3 regions of the Pseudoalteromonas sp. S327 genome follow, and region 2 is predicted to be linked to each of the others. Evidence: predicted binding sites of a transcription regulator. Region 2 holds the regulator's gene; each other region holds the start of a gene.

Region 1 (4,277 bases), on a different contig from region 2:
GACTTGAGAACGAGATTAAAGTCGAGGTAACCGATATTGATGGTAATAACACCGACACTAATGGATTATCTCGTTTAGCCTTTGATTCTGCTGGTGTTCAAAACGCCTCTGAAATTATTGCTGCAACCGATGCATCAATTACTATCGATGGCTCGCTCACAGTTAGTAGTTCTTCAAATACCTTTACCGATGTAATAGATGGCATCACGATAACGGCAAAAAAAGCACACGCTGAAGATGATGATGTAAGCAATATTACAATTACAGAGAATAATAGTAACATTGAAGCTGGTTTAGCTAGTTTTATTGAAAGCTACAATGAACTTTTGGAGCTGAGTAACAACTTAGGCGCTTCAAGCGAAGATGGCGCGGGTGTAATGGCCGGTGACTCGTTACTACGCGGTGTAATGTCTAAATTGCGAGAGCAGATTACCGACTCTGTAGATTTAGGCAATGGCAACTCATTATCACTTTCGCAATTAGGTGTTGAAGCCGATCGTTATGGGGTATTGACGCTCAATACCGAGACTTTAAATGAAAAAATTGATGAAGATGTCGACTTAGTGCAGCAGTTTTTTGTAGGCAGTGACGATGACGAGGGCGGCTTTGCCCAATCGTTTGATGAGTTAATGAGTTTTTATACTGACGCTGACGGCATTATCCAAAACCGTATCGACAGTAAAACGAATCAACTAGATGATATTGATAGCCAACGTGAAAGCCTAACAAATAAAATGGAATCGTTATCTGACAGGCTATACGCTCAATACAACGCCATGGATTTATTGGTAGCGAGCCTCAATTCGACAAGTAGTTACGTGCAAGCGCAGCTTGAAAATATGCCTGGTGTGGTGAGTAATAATTCTTAATTTTTCATATTAATTATGAGCAAAAAAAACCGTTTAAAACGGTTTTTTTATGTCTAAATATTGCCTTTAAGATGCTTAGTAAGTTTTAAAACTGCTAGAAGTAGCTATACCGATTTATAAGCCGAAATTGCTTTACCTGTTTTTTTTTGCTTAATTATGGCTTTAGAAGATTCATTTTTTACAGCATTTGCCTGTTTGGTAATGTTGTTGATATTGGTCTGCACAGCCACAAGTTGCTCAGCGGTAGGCGGGTTCTCACTTTCGCACCAGCGCTTAAGCTCACTATTTAAAGTATCCATAATAGGGGGAGCTTCATCAGCGTTATTGCTTTGCACTAATACTTCAATTTGGCTGAGTAATTGGTCAATGTACTCAGCTTTGCCTATTTGCTCTAAAGCCATTAGTTTATACCGCAGGAATACGCTGATCGACAGGAATACTATCCCAGCCTTCTTTTATTTCTTTAATGATGCTTGAAACTTCAACAACTGCTTCAATATCATTATTTATATTAGCTTGAGTTAACCTGCGCTGGCAGTATGCGTATAGCGCCAATAAATTATCAGAAATGCTAGGATCTTGCTCTACTTCTAAGTTAAGCGCATCTTGAAGTGCACCTAGTAGTAAAATACATGCTGAAAGGTTTTCGCCTTTTTTTTCTATTTCTTTGCGCTCAATAAAACCTTTAGTAGCGGCCAAACGGCCAATTATGTTACTAAAAATAAGGTTAATTTGCTCATAGGGCGCCATTTCAGCGATGTTGCTGGCACGCACTTGAGAATATTTTTTTAATGAAACATGAGCCATGGGGAAATCCTAAATAAATATGTGAAATCGTCTGTACGTAACAAAAGCAATATTAATGCCAAGCATATTGCATTTATTTAGTTATCGGCATTGTTGCTTTCAACTTAAGTTAATTATAGTTTATATTTTTGACCTACGTAGATTTATACACTAAGTAAAAAACAAGACATAGCATTAGCTTTAAGTATTAAACAACAAAACAGTACTTAAGTTTTAATTATTAAGTATTATTGTTTTATAACGATGTCTATTTTTTGGCGTTTATGTCAAAAAACCGCCGCTATTACTTGCATCCATACAGATCTCGCTTACAATTTAGCTAATAAAATGAATTAGTGAAATTATGGCTCGCTAACTATGATCTTGATTTTAGATAATAATAATAACCGTGCAATAGGATTACATGCATCACTTACCTTTATTGGGGAAGCTGTGCAGTTACTTGACGAAAGTGATTTTGAGCAAGTATCTAGTAAGTATCAACAACAAGAATGCATTGTTATTTTAGGTGCATTGCAAGGCTTAGATCATGAAAGCTTAATTAAGCGTTTTCCAACCCTGCCTTTTTTACTGATTGGTGAAACACTCAAGCCCTTATTAAGTATTGCTAATGTGGTGGGCTTAATTTGTGAGCCGTTTAATCACGAAGTAACCACACAGTTATTACACGACTGCCAACAGTACCAACGTATGTTGCCTGGTAGTCACAAGCAGCATAAAACACACAAAACATTTGATGGTTTAGTTGGCGAAACCGATGCGGTTAAAAACGTACGCTTTTTAATTGAGCAAGTGGCTAAAACCGATGCAAACGTGCTTATTTTAGGCGAGTCGGGTACAGGTAAAGAGGTGGTTGCGCGTAACGTCCATTTATTATCTAAACGCAATACTGGGCCGTTTGTACCAGTAAACTGTGGCGCCATTCCTGGAGAGTTGCTCGAAAGCGAGTTATTCGGTCACGAAAAAGGGGCGTTTACCGGCGCTATTTCTGCACGTAAAGGGCGCTTTGAGTTGGCTCAAGGCGGTACGCTATTTTTAGATGAAATTGGCGATATGCCGCTGCAAATGCAAGTAAAGTTATTGCGTGTATTACAAGAGCGCAGCTACGAGCGTGTAGGTGGCACAAAAGCTATTCAAGCAGATGTACGGGTGATTGCCGCTACTCATCGCAACCTTGAGGAAATGATTGAAAAGGGCAGCTTTAGGGAAGATTTATATTACCGTTTAAACGTGTTTCCTATTGAAAACCCGTCACTTAATGAACGTGCTGACGACATACCTTTATTACTTAAAGAGTTAATGCGCCGTGTTAATGAGCAAAGTGGTACGTCGGCTAAATTTACAGAGCGCGCGGTAGAGAGCCTAAAAGAGCATGCTTGGCCTGGTAATATTCGGGAGCTTGCTAATTTAGTGGAGCGCATGGTGATTATGTTCCCTGAAAAAGTAGTGGATGTACCCGATTTACCCAATAAATATCGCTACATCGAGGTAGACGCATACGAGCCAGAGTACCCTGAAGAGCTACTTGAAAAAGATGCCTTTAACGATATTTTTAGCTCAGGTTTTAGCGATTATGATAATGAACCAGAGCCTGAATTTAGCCAACCGGGATCTGGCGTATTACCCGAAGAGGGTATAGAGCTTAAAGATTATTTAGCAGAGCTTGAAATAAGCTTAATTACCCAAGCGTTAGAGCGTTTTGATTACGTTGTTGCGCGCGCCGCAGAAATATTAGGTGTAAGGCGTACAACGCTTGTCGAAAAAATGAAAAAGTACAATCTATCGCGAGATTAGCCAAACTTAGCAAGTGCCGAACCACTACAAATTACCGAGTTTGGCTCTTTTAATTTCTTGCTTACAGCTTACAGCTTACAGCTAATAATTTTTAATAATCTCGGCTCTTCTAAAACAATCATTACTATGATCGTTAACCATGCCACAGGCCTGCATATGTGCGTATACCGTTGTAGGGCCCAAAAATTTAAAACCTCGTTTTTTTAGATCCTTTGCAAACGCTTTTGATTCCTCGGTAATTGCAGGGGTGTCTTCAACACTATTTAAATCACTAATAATTGGTTTATTGCCAACAAATCCCCATTGGTAATTACTAAAGCTGCCAAATTCTTTTTGAATCTCAATTAACCGTTGAGCATTATTAACGGTGGCAGCAATTTTTAAGCGGTTCCGCACTATGCTCTCATCTTGCATTAGCCGTTCTATATCATCGGCTGTAAAGTTAGCCACTTTTTGCACATTAAAATTAGCAAATGCTTTTTTATAGCCTGCGCGCTTTTTTAAAATGGTGTACCAACTTAAGCCCGCTTGCGCCGACTCGAGGGTAATAAATTCAAATAATTTCGTGTCGTCATAAAGGGGGACTCCCCATTCTTCATCATGGTATTTCACATAATCAGGCTTTGTGGCGTCGAGCCAAGCACAACGGCATTTATTTTGCTCACTCATTATTATTCCTTTTAGTGTGCGTCATTTTTTTGTTACGCGATATTGTAAGGTAACTAAATGAAAAATATATAAAATAATATTGGTATAAATTGTGCATTTAGCCATATATCTACATCATTAAGAGATTTGATTATGGCC
Region 2 (4,277 bases):
CCATCAAGCAGTTCTTTTTCTTTTTTTATTGCTAAATCAAGCGGCAGCGAATCGATGGATAAAGGGTGTAATCTGCGTGTTTCTGAAAAACGTTTGATCAGTGTTTGATCATCACTATCTAAATAAAACAGTGTGGGTTTAGCAAAGTCAGGAAGGTACTCGAGAATATCGTTAAATTCGTCTTGTTCTTTGGGGATATTACGAACATCTATACTAACGGCTATTTTGTCATAGTTATCTGAAACACTTCGCACTAAAGAGGGCAGTAAGTTGACCGGAATATTATCTACGCAATAATAGCCTAAATCTTCAACCACGCGTAAAGCAACCGACTTACCTGAACCAGAACGGCCGCTTATGATAATTAACTCCATTTATAGCCCTTAATATTTACTACGATTGATCAACAATTACTTGATACAGCTCAGCATCGGTTTTAGCACTGCGCAGCTGTTTACAAAATTCTTTGTTGCTCAGTTTATCAGCTATGGTTGCCAGAGTCTTTAGGTGCTGTTGGTTATCGCCATCTGGTACGATGAGTGCAACAAAAATATCAACAGGGCAGTTATCAATAGCGTCAAAGTTAACAGGCGTGTCGCTAACAAGTACTAAAGCCAGCGGCTCTTCTACGCCACCCATTCTGCCATGAGGAATGGCGATACCCCGGCCAATACCAGTACTGCCTAGCTTTTCTCTGCTTGCCAGCGCATTAAGAATATCTTGTTGTGGTAAGTAGGGGAGCTTTTCATGAGCTAGCTCACTGATAAACTCTAAAATTCTTTTTTTACTACTAAAAAGGACCGCAGCTTTGCTGCAGTCCTGGCATACTAATGTACTTAATTTCATAATATTAGTGTCTAGCAAGCTTCTCTTTATGTTTTATGACTTGACGATCGAGCTTGTCAATCAACGAGTCTATAGCGGCATACATATCTTGGTGCTCTGTTGAGGCAAATAAATCTGCGCCACTTACATGAATAGTCGCTTCTGCTTTTTGGTTGAGTTTTTCTACATCGAGAATGACATGCACATTGCTAATATGATCTGAGTGCCTTTCTAGCTTTGCAAATTTATTATTTACATAGTCTCTAAGTGAATCAGTTACTTCTACGTGACGACCAGTTAGGTTTAGTTGCATAAGCATTTCCTCTTTGTTTTTTACGTCTTATATCAAACTCTTTCTCTGATTTGACGGTGGAATAGCTAGCGATTCACGGTATTTTGCTATTGTGCGTCTAGCTACTTTAATTCCTTGCTCTGCCAATATATCCGCAATTTTACTATCACTCAATGGTTTAGCTGAGTTTTCCGCGGCAATTAGCTTTTTAATTAGGGCACGTATTGCGGTTGATGAACACTCACCGCCGTTTTCAGTGCTTACGTGGCTTGAGAAAAAATACTTAAGCTCAAAAATACCACGTGGCGTATGCATATATTTTTGCGTAGTAACACGCGAAATTGTCGATTCATGCATTTCTACCATTTCAGCAACATCGTTTAAAACCATTGGCTTCATTGCTTCTGGGCCATGTTCAAAAAATGCCTGTTGCTGTTTTACAATACAGTTTGTTACCTTAAGCAGCGTGTCGTTTCTGCTTTCAAGGCTTTTTATAAACCATTTAGCTTCTTGTAAGTGAGAGCGAATAAATTGGCTATCACCACTTGATTTTACGGTACGTGACATAGCCGCGTACTGACTATTTACGCGTATTTTTGGCATGCTATCTGGGTTTAGCTCTACCACCCAGCGGCCTTTTATTTTTTTAACCGACACATCCGGTATTACATACTCCGACTCTTCCCTTACTATTGTATCTGCAGGTTTTGGGTTGAGGGTATGTATTAGGGTCATGACCTCTTTAAGCTCGTCTTCTTTAAGCTTAGTCTTTTTCATTAATGTACGATAGTCGCGTGCCGCTAATAGATCAATGTGATCGGTTAAGATCATTTTAGTTTGTTCTATAAAAGGGGTGTCTTTATCAAACTGGTTTAGCTGAATACACAAGCACTCTTGTAAACTGCGCGCGGCTATACCTACAGGGTCAAATAACTGAATACGCTTTAAAACGGCTTCTATTTCGTCAAGTTCAACTTCAACTTCGTCATTGTTTTCTTGGTTAAAGCTCTCTAAAATTTCTTCGCAACTTAGCGTTAAAATACCCGAGTCATCTACAGCTTCTACAATGGCAATAGCAATGGCTTCGTCAGTTGGGCTAAAAGGAGTAAGCTGAAGCTGCCACATTAAATACTCATGTAGCGTTTCAGTAGAGGCACCTTGATAAATAGACTCATCTTCCGGCATTGGGCCTGAGGATGCCGCAGGGGCTGCGCTCATGTACTCATCCCAGGTTACATCCATTGCCATATCATCGCTAACGGTGTCTTTATTTAAAGCTTCGCCACTGTCTTGCTCGTACTCGCTGGTTGTATCGTCAGCCGATGCGCTTACGGTTACATCATCCGTATCTGCTTTTTGTTCATTTTTTCCAGCCGACTCTTCCGTGTAATCTTGCTCTTCTACTTCTAATAGCGGGTTGCTATCAAGTGCTTCTTGTATTTCTTGCTGGAGATCCAATGTACTGAGCTGCAGCAAGCGAATCGCTTGTTGCAATTGTGGAGTCATTGTAAGTTGCTGGCCCATGCGCAGCTGTAATGATTGCCTCATGTATCTCTAACAATCCTTTTATGTTGTTATAATTAATATTAGCAGATGCTTGTAGGTGTGGCTTAAATGTTACAGCCTAAATTGCTCGCCTAAATAAACATCGCGTACAGTTTTGTCATTTAATACGTGTTCTGGGGTACCAGATGCAATTAGCTCCCCATGAGAAACAATGTAGGCTTTTTCACAAACATCAAGGGTTTCTCTTACATTGTGATCGGTAATTAATACGCCAATGCCACGGTTTTTAAGATGTTCTATTATTTTCTTTATATCTAACACTGAAATCGGATCAACACCAGCAAAAGGCTCATCCAATAAAATAAATTTGGGGTTCGCTGCCAGTGCTCTGGCAATTTCTACACGGCGGCGTTCACCACCAGAAAGCGCCATACCTTGGCTATCGCGAATATGCTGAATACTAAATTCATCAAGTAAGTTGTTGAGCGTTTCTTCTCGCGCGGCTTTATTGAGCTCTTTACGCGTTTCTAAAATAGCCATTAAGTTTTGATAAACTGTCAGCTTTCTAAATATTGATGACTCTTGCGGCAAATAGCCAATGCCTAAGCGGGCGCGGCTGTGCATAGGTAATAACGTAATGTCGTTATCATCAATAGAAATTTTACCTTTGTCGCTAGGTACTAATCCTACAATCATGTAAAAGGTGGTGGTTTTACCTGCGCCATTAGGGCCCAATAAGCCAACAATGCTGCCGGCTTCTACCTCAAGGCCTACATTTTTTACAACTTGGCGGCCTTTATAGCTTTTTGCTAATAGTTCTGCTTTTAAGGTGCTCATGGTTGACCTTCGTTACCTGTTTTTTCTTTAATTTTTGCTTCAACAGGCACTAAAATTGTGTGGACACGATCCGTGGAGTTTTCGTCTTTTTCTGCGCTAATAAGCTGCTGCTGCATATCGTAGGTAATACTTTTAGCATTAATTTTTTGACCGGCTTGTGCGACTTCAGCATCGCCAACAAGCGTTAAAAAGCGCTTTGCTACGTCGTAACGTACTTCGTTTGCACTGGCGCTCATTACGGTACCATCGTCTTGTTTTTCTTCGAAGTAGGCTGGGCTGCCAGTGGCAATAAGGAGTTGTTTGTTATCCCCTAAGTCTTCACGTTTATGTACTTCAAGTCGGTCGGCTGTAATTTTGCGATTACCATGCACAATTTCGACGTTCTTTTCAAAAATACCTACGTTTTCTTTAAGTTGGCCTTCTTGACGGTCTGCACTAATAGAAATTTGATTTGCTGGCGGTTGAGCAGCAGGCTCAGCAGCAGAGGCGCTAAATGCAAGCATTAGCGATGGGATAATAAGTATTTTAGTGAGTTTATTGGTCATAATATATTGTTCGCGTATGGTTAATTAGTTTTATTACTTCGGTTTTTAAATCGGCTTCAAGGCCTTTCCCGACAATTTTTAAATTAGGCCCAGTGACAACCACTGGCTGCTCAGAGCGCATTGTTAGCGCTTTAATGTCGACTTCGATGTTATCGGCATTGATGTTATCTATCATGGCGTTATCAACTAAATTTTTAGCAACCACATTGCCTTCTAAAATAAGTTGTTTATCTTCGTAAAGCGTTGCTTCGTCTGCATTTATTCGCCATGTT
Region 3 (4,277 bases), on a different contig from region 2:
TGCTAAAAGAAATTGGCGTGTCTCACCTACAAGGTTATTACTTTTCTAAACCTATGGAACAACACTTTGTAGATTCGTACCTCAAAGAGCAAAACAAATTGTGTAGCTAGCAGTATGAAAAAACTCACTAAAGAGCAAGTCTATAAACGCCTTAACAACGATGAAGACGCACGCGCCTGTAAAGACATAAACGAAGATGGCTGCAAAGAGGTGGCCGGTAATTTTATTCTTTTATTAACAAGCCAGCTTTTTAGTAAATTTGCCGATGCCCTCCTCAACCCTAAAGTCACTCTGCCTTGGTTAATGCAAAGCTTAAACGTGCCAAGCGCGTTTATAGCGTGGCTGGTGCCTATAAGAGAATCTGGCTCTTTATTACCACAATTAGCGATAGCCAATATTATCCGTAAACTCTCTGTAAGAAAGTGGGTATGGGTTTGCGGTGCATTTGCCCAAGCTTTATGTATTGGCGCTATGGTTGGTGTTTCATTTGTGCTAGAAGGCGCTCAGGCTGGCTATGCAATTTTAGCTCTGCTGGTGCTCTTTAGCCTCGCCCGCGGGTTTAACTCTATTGCCGCTAAAGATGTATTAGGTAAAGTTATTCCTAAAAAAAAGCGGGGCAATATTAGTGGCCTGGCGGCAAGTATTGCCGGCTTTGCAACACTCACTTTTGGTTTAATGATGTGGTTTTTTTCGGGGCAAAAAGAGCAAAATACGGTATTAATTGCGCTGTGTTTAGGCGCTGTTTTGTGGGTTGTTGCTGCACTTTTTTATAGCCGCATAAACGAATACAAAGGCGCGACACAAGGCGGTAGAAATGGCTTTTTAAATGCGCTAAGTAAATTAAAGCTGCTTTATCAAGATAAACAATTTGCACATTTTGTAATTACCCGCGCCTTTTTACTTTGCTCAGCCCTAAGCGCGCCTTTTTATATTATTTTAGCAAGCTCTCAGCAGTTTGAATTTTCATTATTGGCAGTATTTTTAGCCGTGTCTGGCTTAGCAAGTTTAATTTCTGGGCCAATATGGGGAAGACTCAGCGATTTTTCTAGCCAAAAGGTGCTTGTGATCAGTGCGTTGCTTGTCACCATAAACGGCGTGAGCGTGTTTGTAATAGCCACATGGTATAGCCAGCTGTTTGAATATGCTTGGGTAATACCTGGTTTTTATTTTTTGCTTTGCATTGCTCATCAAGGCGTACGGCTCGGGCGTAAAACCTATTTAGTAGATATGGCACAAGGCAATAAACGCACTGATTACGTGTCGGTTAGTAATACTGTAATTGGCATTTTGCTTTTAATGTTAGGCAGTATAGGGCTTTTAGAAGCATTTTTATCAACCGCACAGCTTATTTTGTTGTATAGCCTGCTCGGTTTGTTAGGGGCTATTAGCGCGATTTTTTTGCCTCAAGCGGAGTAATACCAATGCGCAATAATACGTGACCAATCAAGCGAATTGGTATAATAAAAAAGCCCAACAAAATAATTGCCGGGCTTTGGACTTAAGACCTAAGGATAAACAGTCAGCTTTACCTCAAGTTATAACACCTAAGCAGTTACATTTAGCAGTGAATCACCTTCACTTAAGCCAAATTTTTCTTGTACCGATGAAAGAATTGATTCTTTATCTTCATCAGATAGCTGGCTTGAATACTCAGTTAATAACTCATCTAAGTAGCTAACCACTTCGTCAGTATCAACAGATTCTAGCGAGTTTTGCGGCGGCGGTGGCGGGCGCTGTCCTTCAGGGCGTCCTGCATCGCCAATACTTTTAGCGTCAAAATCAAGTTCGCTCATTAAATCAGCCAACTCTTTTGTAGGCGAGATCCCCTGCTCTTCAAATGCGGCTTGAATACTTTGCGCATCTTCCGTGCTGAGGTTTTGTGCATCAAATTCTGCAAGTGTTTCTTTAACAAACTCAGTTTGCTCTGAAGTTAAAGCGCTTACTTGGCTAGATTGTTGAGTCATAAAACTCGCTGAGCTACCAATACTGTTGATCATCTTTTTCTCCCTTAACGTGCGCGGCGTGGTGGCTTGTGTTCACTTAATTCTTGTTCGCTAATTTCGCCATTCCCATCGGCATCTATTTCGTCAAAAATAGTTTGCGCATCGCCTTGCGGTGGCGCACTTTCGCTAAATTCTGCAAGGCTAACCACACCGTCACCATCTGCATCTATGCTTGAAAAGTCAGGTTTAGGTGGTGGGTTATCACCGCCTCTGGCTGCAACATTGGCTGAAAAAGCCATTGATAATAATGCAGCAACGGCAAAAGTAGAAAAATGCTTCATCGTGGTCACCTTGGGTTAAATATTAATAAAGGGTATGAATATAAAGTACGCTTAAAAAACGCAAACATTGTGCAAACAATAAGGAAATAAAAATAAATCCGATTTTTATCATGTTATTTTTACCTTATTCGGTATTTCGGTTATTGTGATAACTAATTACTTAAAACCACTTTCAACACCTGTTTTGAGAGCTAACATACTAAGGACTTATTAACATACATGTTTAATCTTCCAATTTTTCTAGTTGTATCGCAGTGAAAATACCTAAACGCCTCCAGCCACTCGTTGATGATGGCCTAATTGATGAAGTGATAAGTCGCTTAATGAGCGGTAAAGAAGCGGATGTATTTGTGGTGCGCAGCGGTGGCGAAATTCGCTGTGCTAAAGTCTACAAAGATGCCGTTAAACGCAGCTTTAAAAAGGCAGCTCAGTATCAAGAAGGCCGAAAAGTAAGAGGCGGACGCCAAGCCCGCGCCATGGGTAAACGCTCTAGTTATGGGCGACAACTAGAAGAGGAAATTTGGCAAAATGCAGAAGTAGACGCGCTTTCACGTTTATCACGCGCTGGCGTCAGAGTTCCTGATACTTATTACTGTATTGATGGCGTGTTGTTAATGGAGCTTGTGTGCGATGAAGACGGAGATGTTGCTCCACAGTTAGGGCATGTGACCCTTACACAGCAAGACGCTATTGAGCAGTACAGTATGATGGTTCATTATATTAAATTAATGCTGTGCGCTGGTATTATCCACGGTGACTTATCAGAATTTAACGTACTTGTTGATAGTAAAGGGCCTGTAATTATTGACCTTCCGCAAGCTGTAAACGCCGCAGCCAATAACAGTGCGCAAGCAATGTTTACGCGCGATGTAAACAATATACGCCGTTATTATGCGCAGTTTGCACCTAGCCTATTAAACACTCATTACGCTAAAGAAATGTGGGCACTGTTTGAAGAGGCCAGCTTAACGCCAAACACTGTGCTAAGCGGAGAACTTGAAGACAGTAACGAATCTGCAGACGTAGATGCGGTACTCGATGAAATACAAGCGGCCGAATACGAAGAGTTCGACCGTTTAGAGCGTATTAAAAACGCTGACGATGAGTAAAACTGCGCTCACGTTTAGCTATTGAGGGTGAACAAACCGATAGCCCACACCGTAAACAGACTGAATAACGCTGTCGGTTTGCGTTACTTCATCAAGCTTTTTACGTAATTTTTTTATGTGGCTGTCTATAGTGCGGTGGCTAACTATACGTTGGTCTGCGTACATGGTGTCCATTAAGCTATCGCGTGAATAAATTCTGTTAGGGTTTGAATACAAAGGCTTAAATAACTGAAATTCAAAATTAGTAAGTTCTATACTGCTATTTTTATAATTTACACTGTAAGTACTTTCATCCAGTGTCATGGCATTATTTACCGGCTCTTTTGTGGTATTAACACGCCTTAAAATTGCTTTTACTCGCGCCACCAGCTCAGCATAACTAAACGGTTTACAAATATAGTCATCGGCGCCCAGTTCAAGTCCGAGTAACCGGTCAATCTCCTCCACCTTTGCCGAAACCATAATAATGGGCACATTAGAAAACTTTCTTATCGCTTTGCACAGCTCTATACCGCTTTGCCCTGGCAACATAATATCTAATAAAATAACACTTGGCTTATTACTTTCAAGCCAGCTAAGTACTTCATCACCATGATGAATAAGGTGCGTTTGATAATGATGACTTGTTAAAAAGTCGCTCATTAAATTGGCAAGTTTTATTTCATCTTCAACAATGAGTATTTGCTCACTCATATTTATCCTCTACTGAACTAATAAGGGTAATTTAATAACAATGCCAAGCCCGCCAATACTGGCTTTTTCGGCTGATATTTCGCCATTATGACCTTTAACAATATGCTGACAAATAGACAAACCTAAACCAGAGCCACCCTCTTGGCGATTGCGAGAGCTGTCTACACGGTATAAATATTCAAACAAGTGCG

Evidence for each region. Region 2 encodes sigma-54, which starts transcription at its own class of promoters, with help from an activator protein. Its sites were predicted from a motif close to GTTGGCACGNNNNTNGNNT; they were not measured.
Region 1: fliS (flagellar export chaperone FliS) is a predicted target of sigma-54. The motif match lies at 1,721-1,739, and genes of this name have one in related genera.
Region 3: CWB60_RS15535 (EF-hand domain-containing protein) is a predicted target of sigma-54. The motif match lies at 2,343-2,361, and genes of this name have one in related genera.

Annotation. Positions count from the first base shown of each region.
Region 1 is NZ_PNDP01000005.1:25,933-30,209, forward strand. It holds gene fliD (flagellar filament capping protein FliD) at 1-869, shown strand, start outside; gene CWB60_RS02845 (hypothetical protein) at 974-1,270, opposite strand; gene fliS (flagellar export chaperone FliS) at 1,275-1,676, opposite strand; gene CWB60_RS02855 (sigma-54 dependent transcriptional regulator) at 2,034-3,470, shown strand; gene CWB60_RS02860 (DNA-3-methyladenine glycosylase I) at 3,552-4,139, opposite strand; gene CWB60_RS02865 (sensor histidine kinase) at 4,272-4,277, shown strand, end outside.
Region 2 is NZ_PNDP01000033.1:48,369-52,645, forward strand. It holds gene rapZ (RNase adapter RapZ) at 1-374, opposite strand, end outside; gene CWB60_RS10485 (PTS sugar transporter subunit IIA) at 394-846, opposite strand; gene hpf (ribosome hibernation promoting factor) at 851-1,138, opposite strand; gene CWB60_RS10495 (RNA polymerase factor sigma-54) at 1,166-2,665, opposite strand; gene lptB (LPS export ABC transporter ATP-binding protein) at 2,735-3,460, opposite strand; gene lptA (lipopolysaccharide transport periplasmic protein LptA) at 3,457-4,005, opposite strand; gene lptC (LPS export ABC transporter periplasmic protein LptC) at 3,995-4,277, opposite strand, start outside.
Region 3 is NZ_PNDP01000050.1:71,875-76,151, forward strand. It holds gene CWB60_RS15520 (putative bifunctional diguanylate cyclase/phosphodiesterase) at 1-110, shown strand, start outside; gene CWB60_RS15525 (MFS transporter) at 115-1,416, shown strand; gene CWB60_RS15530 (hypothetical protein) at 1,545-1,997, opposite strand; gene CWB60_RS15535 (EF-hand domain-containing protein) at 2,009-2,284, opposite strand; gene CWB60_RS15540 (PA4780 family RIO1-like protein kinase) at 2,539-3,393, shown strand; gene CWB60_RS15545 (response regulator) at 3,412-4,086, opposite strand; gene CWB60_RS15550 (ATP-binding protein) at 4,096-4,277, opposite strand, start outside.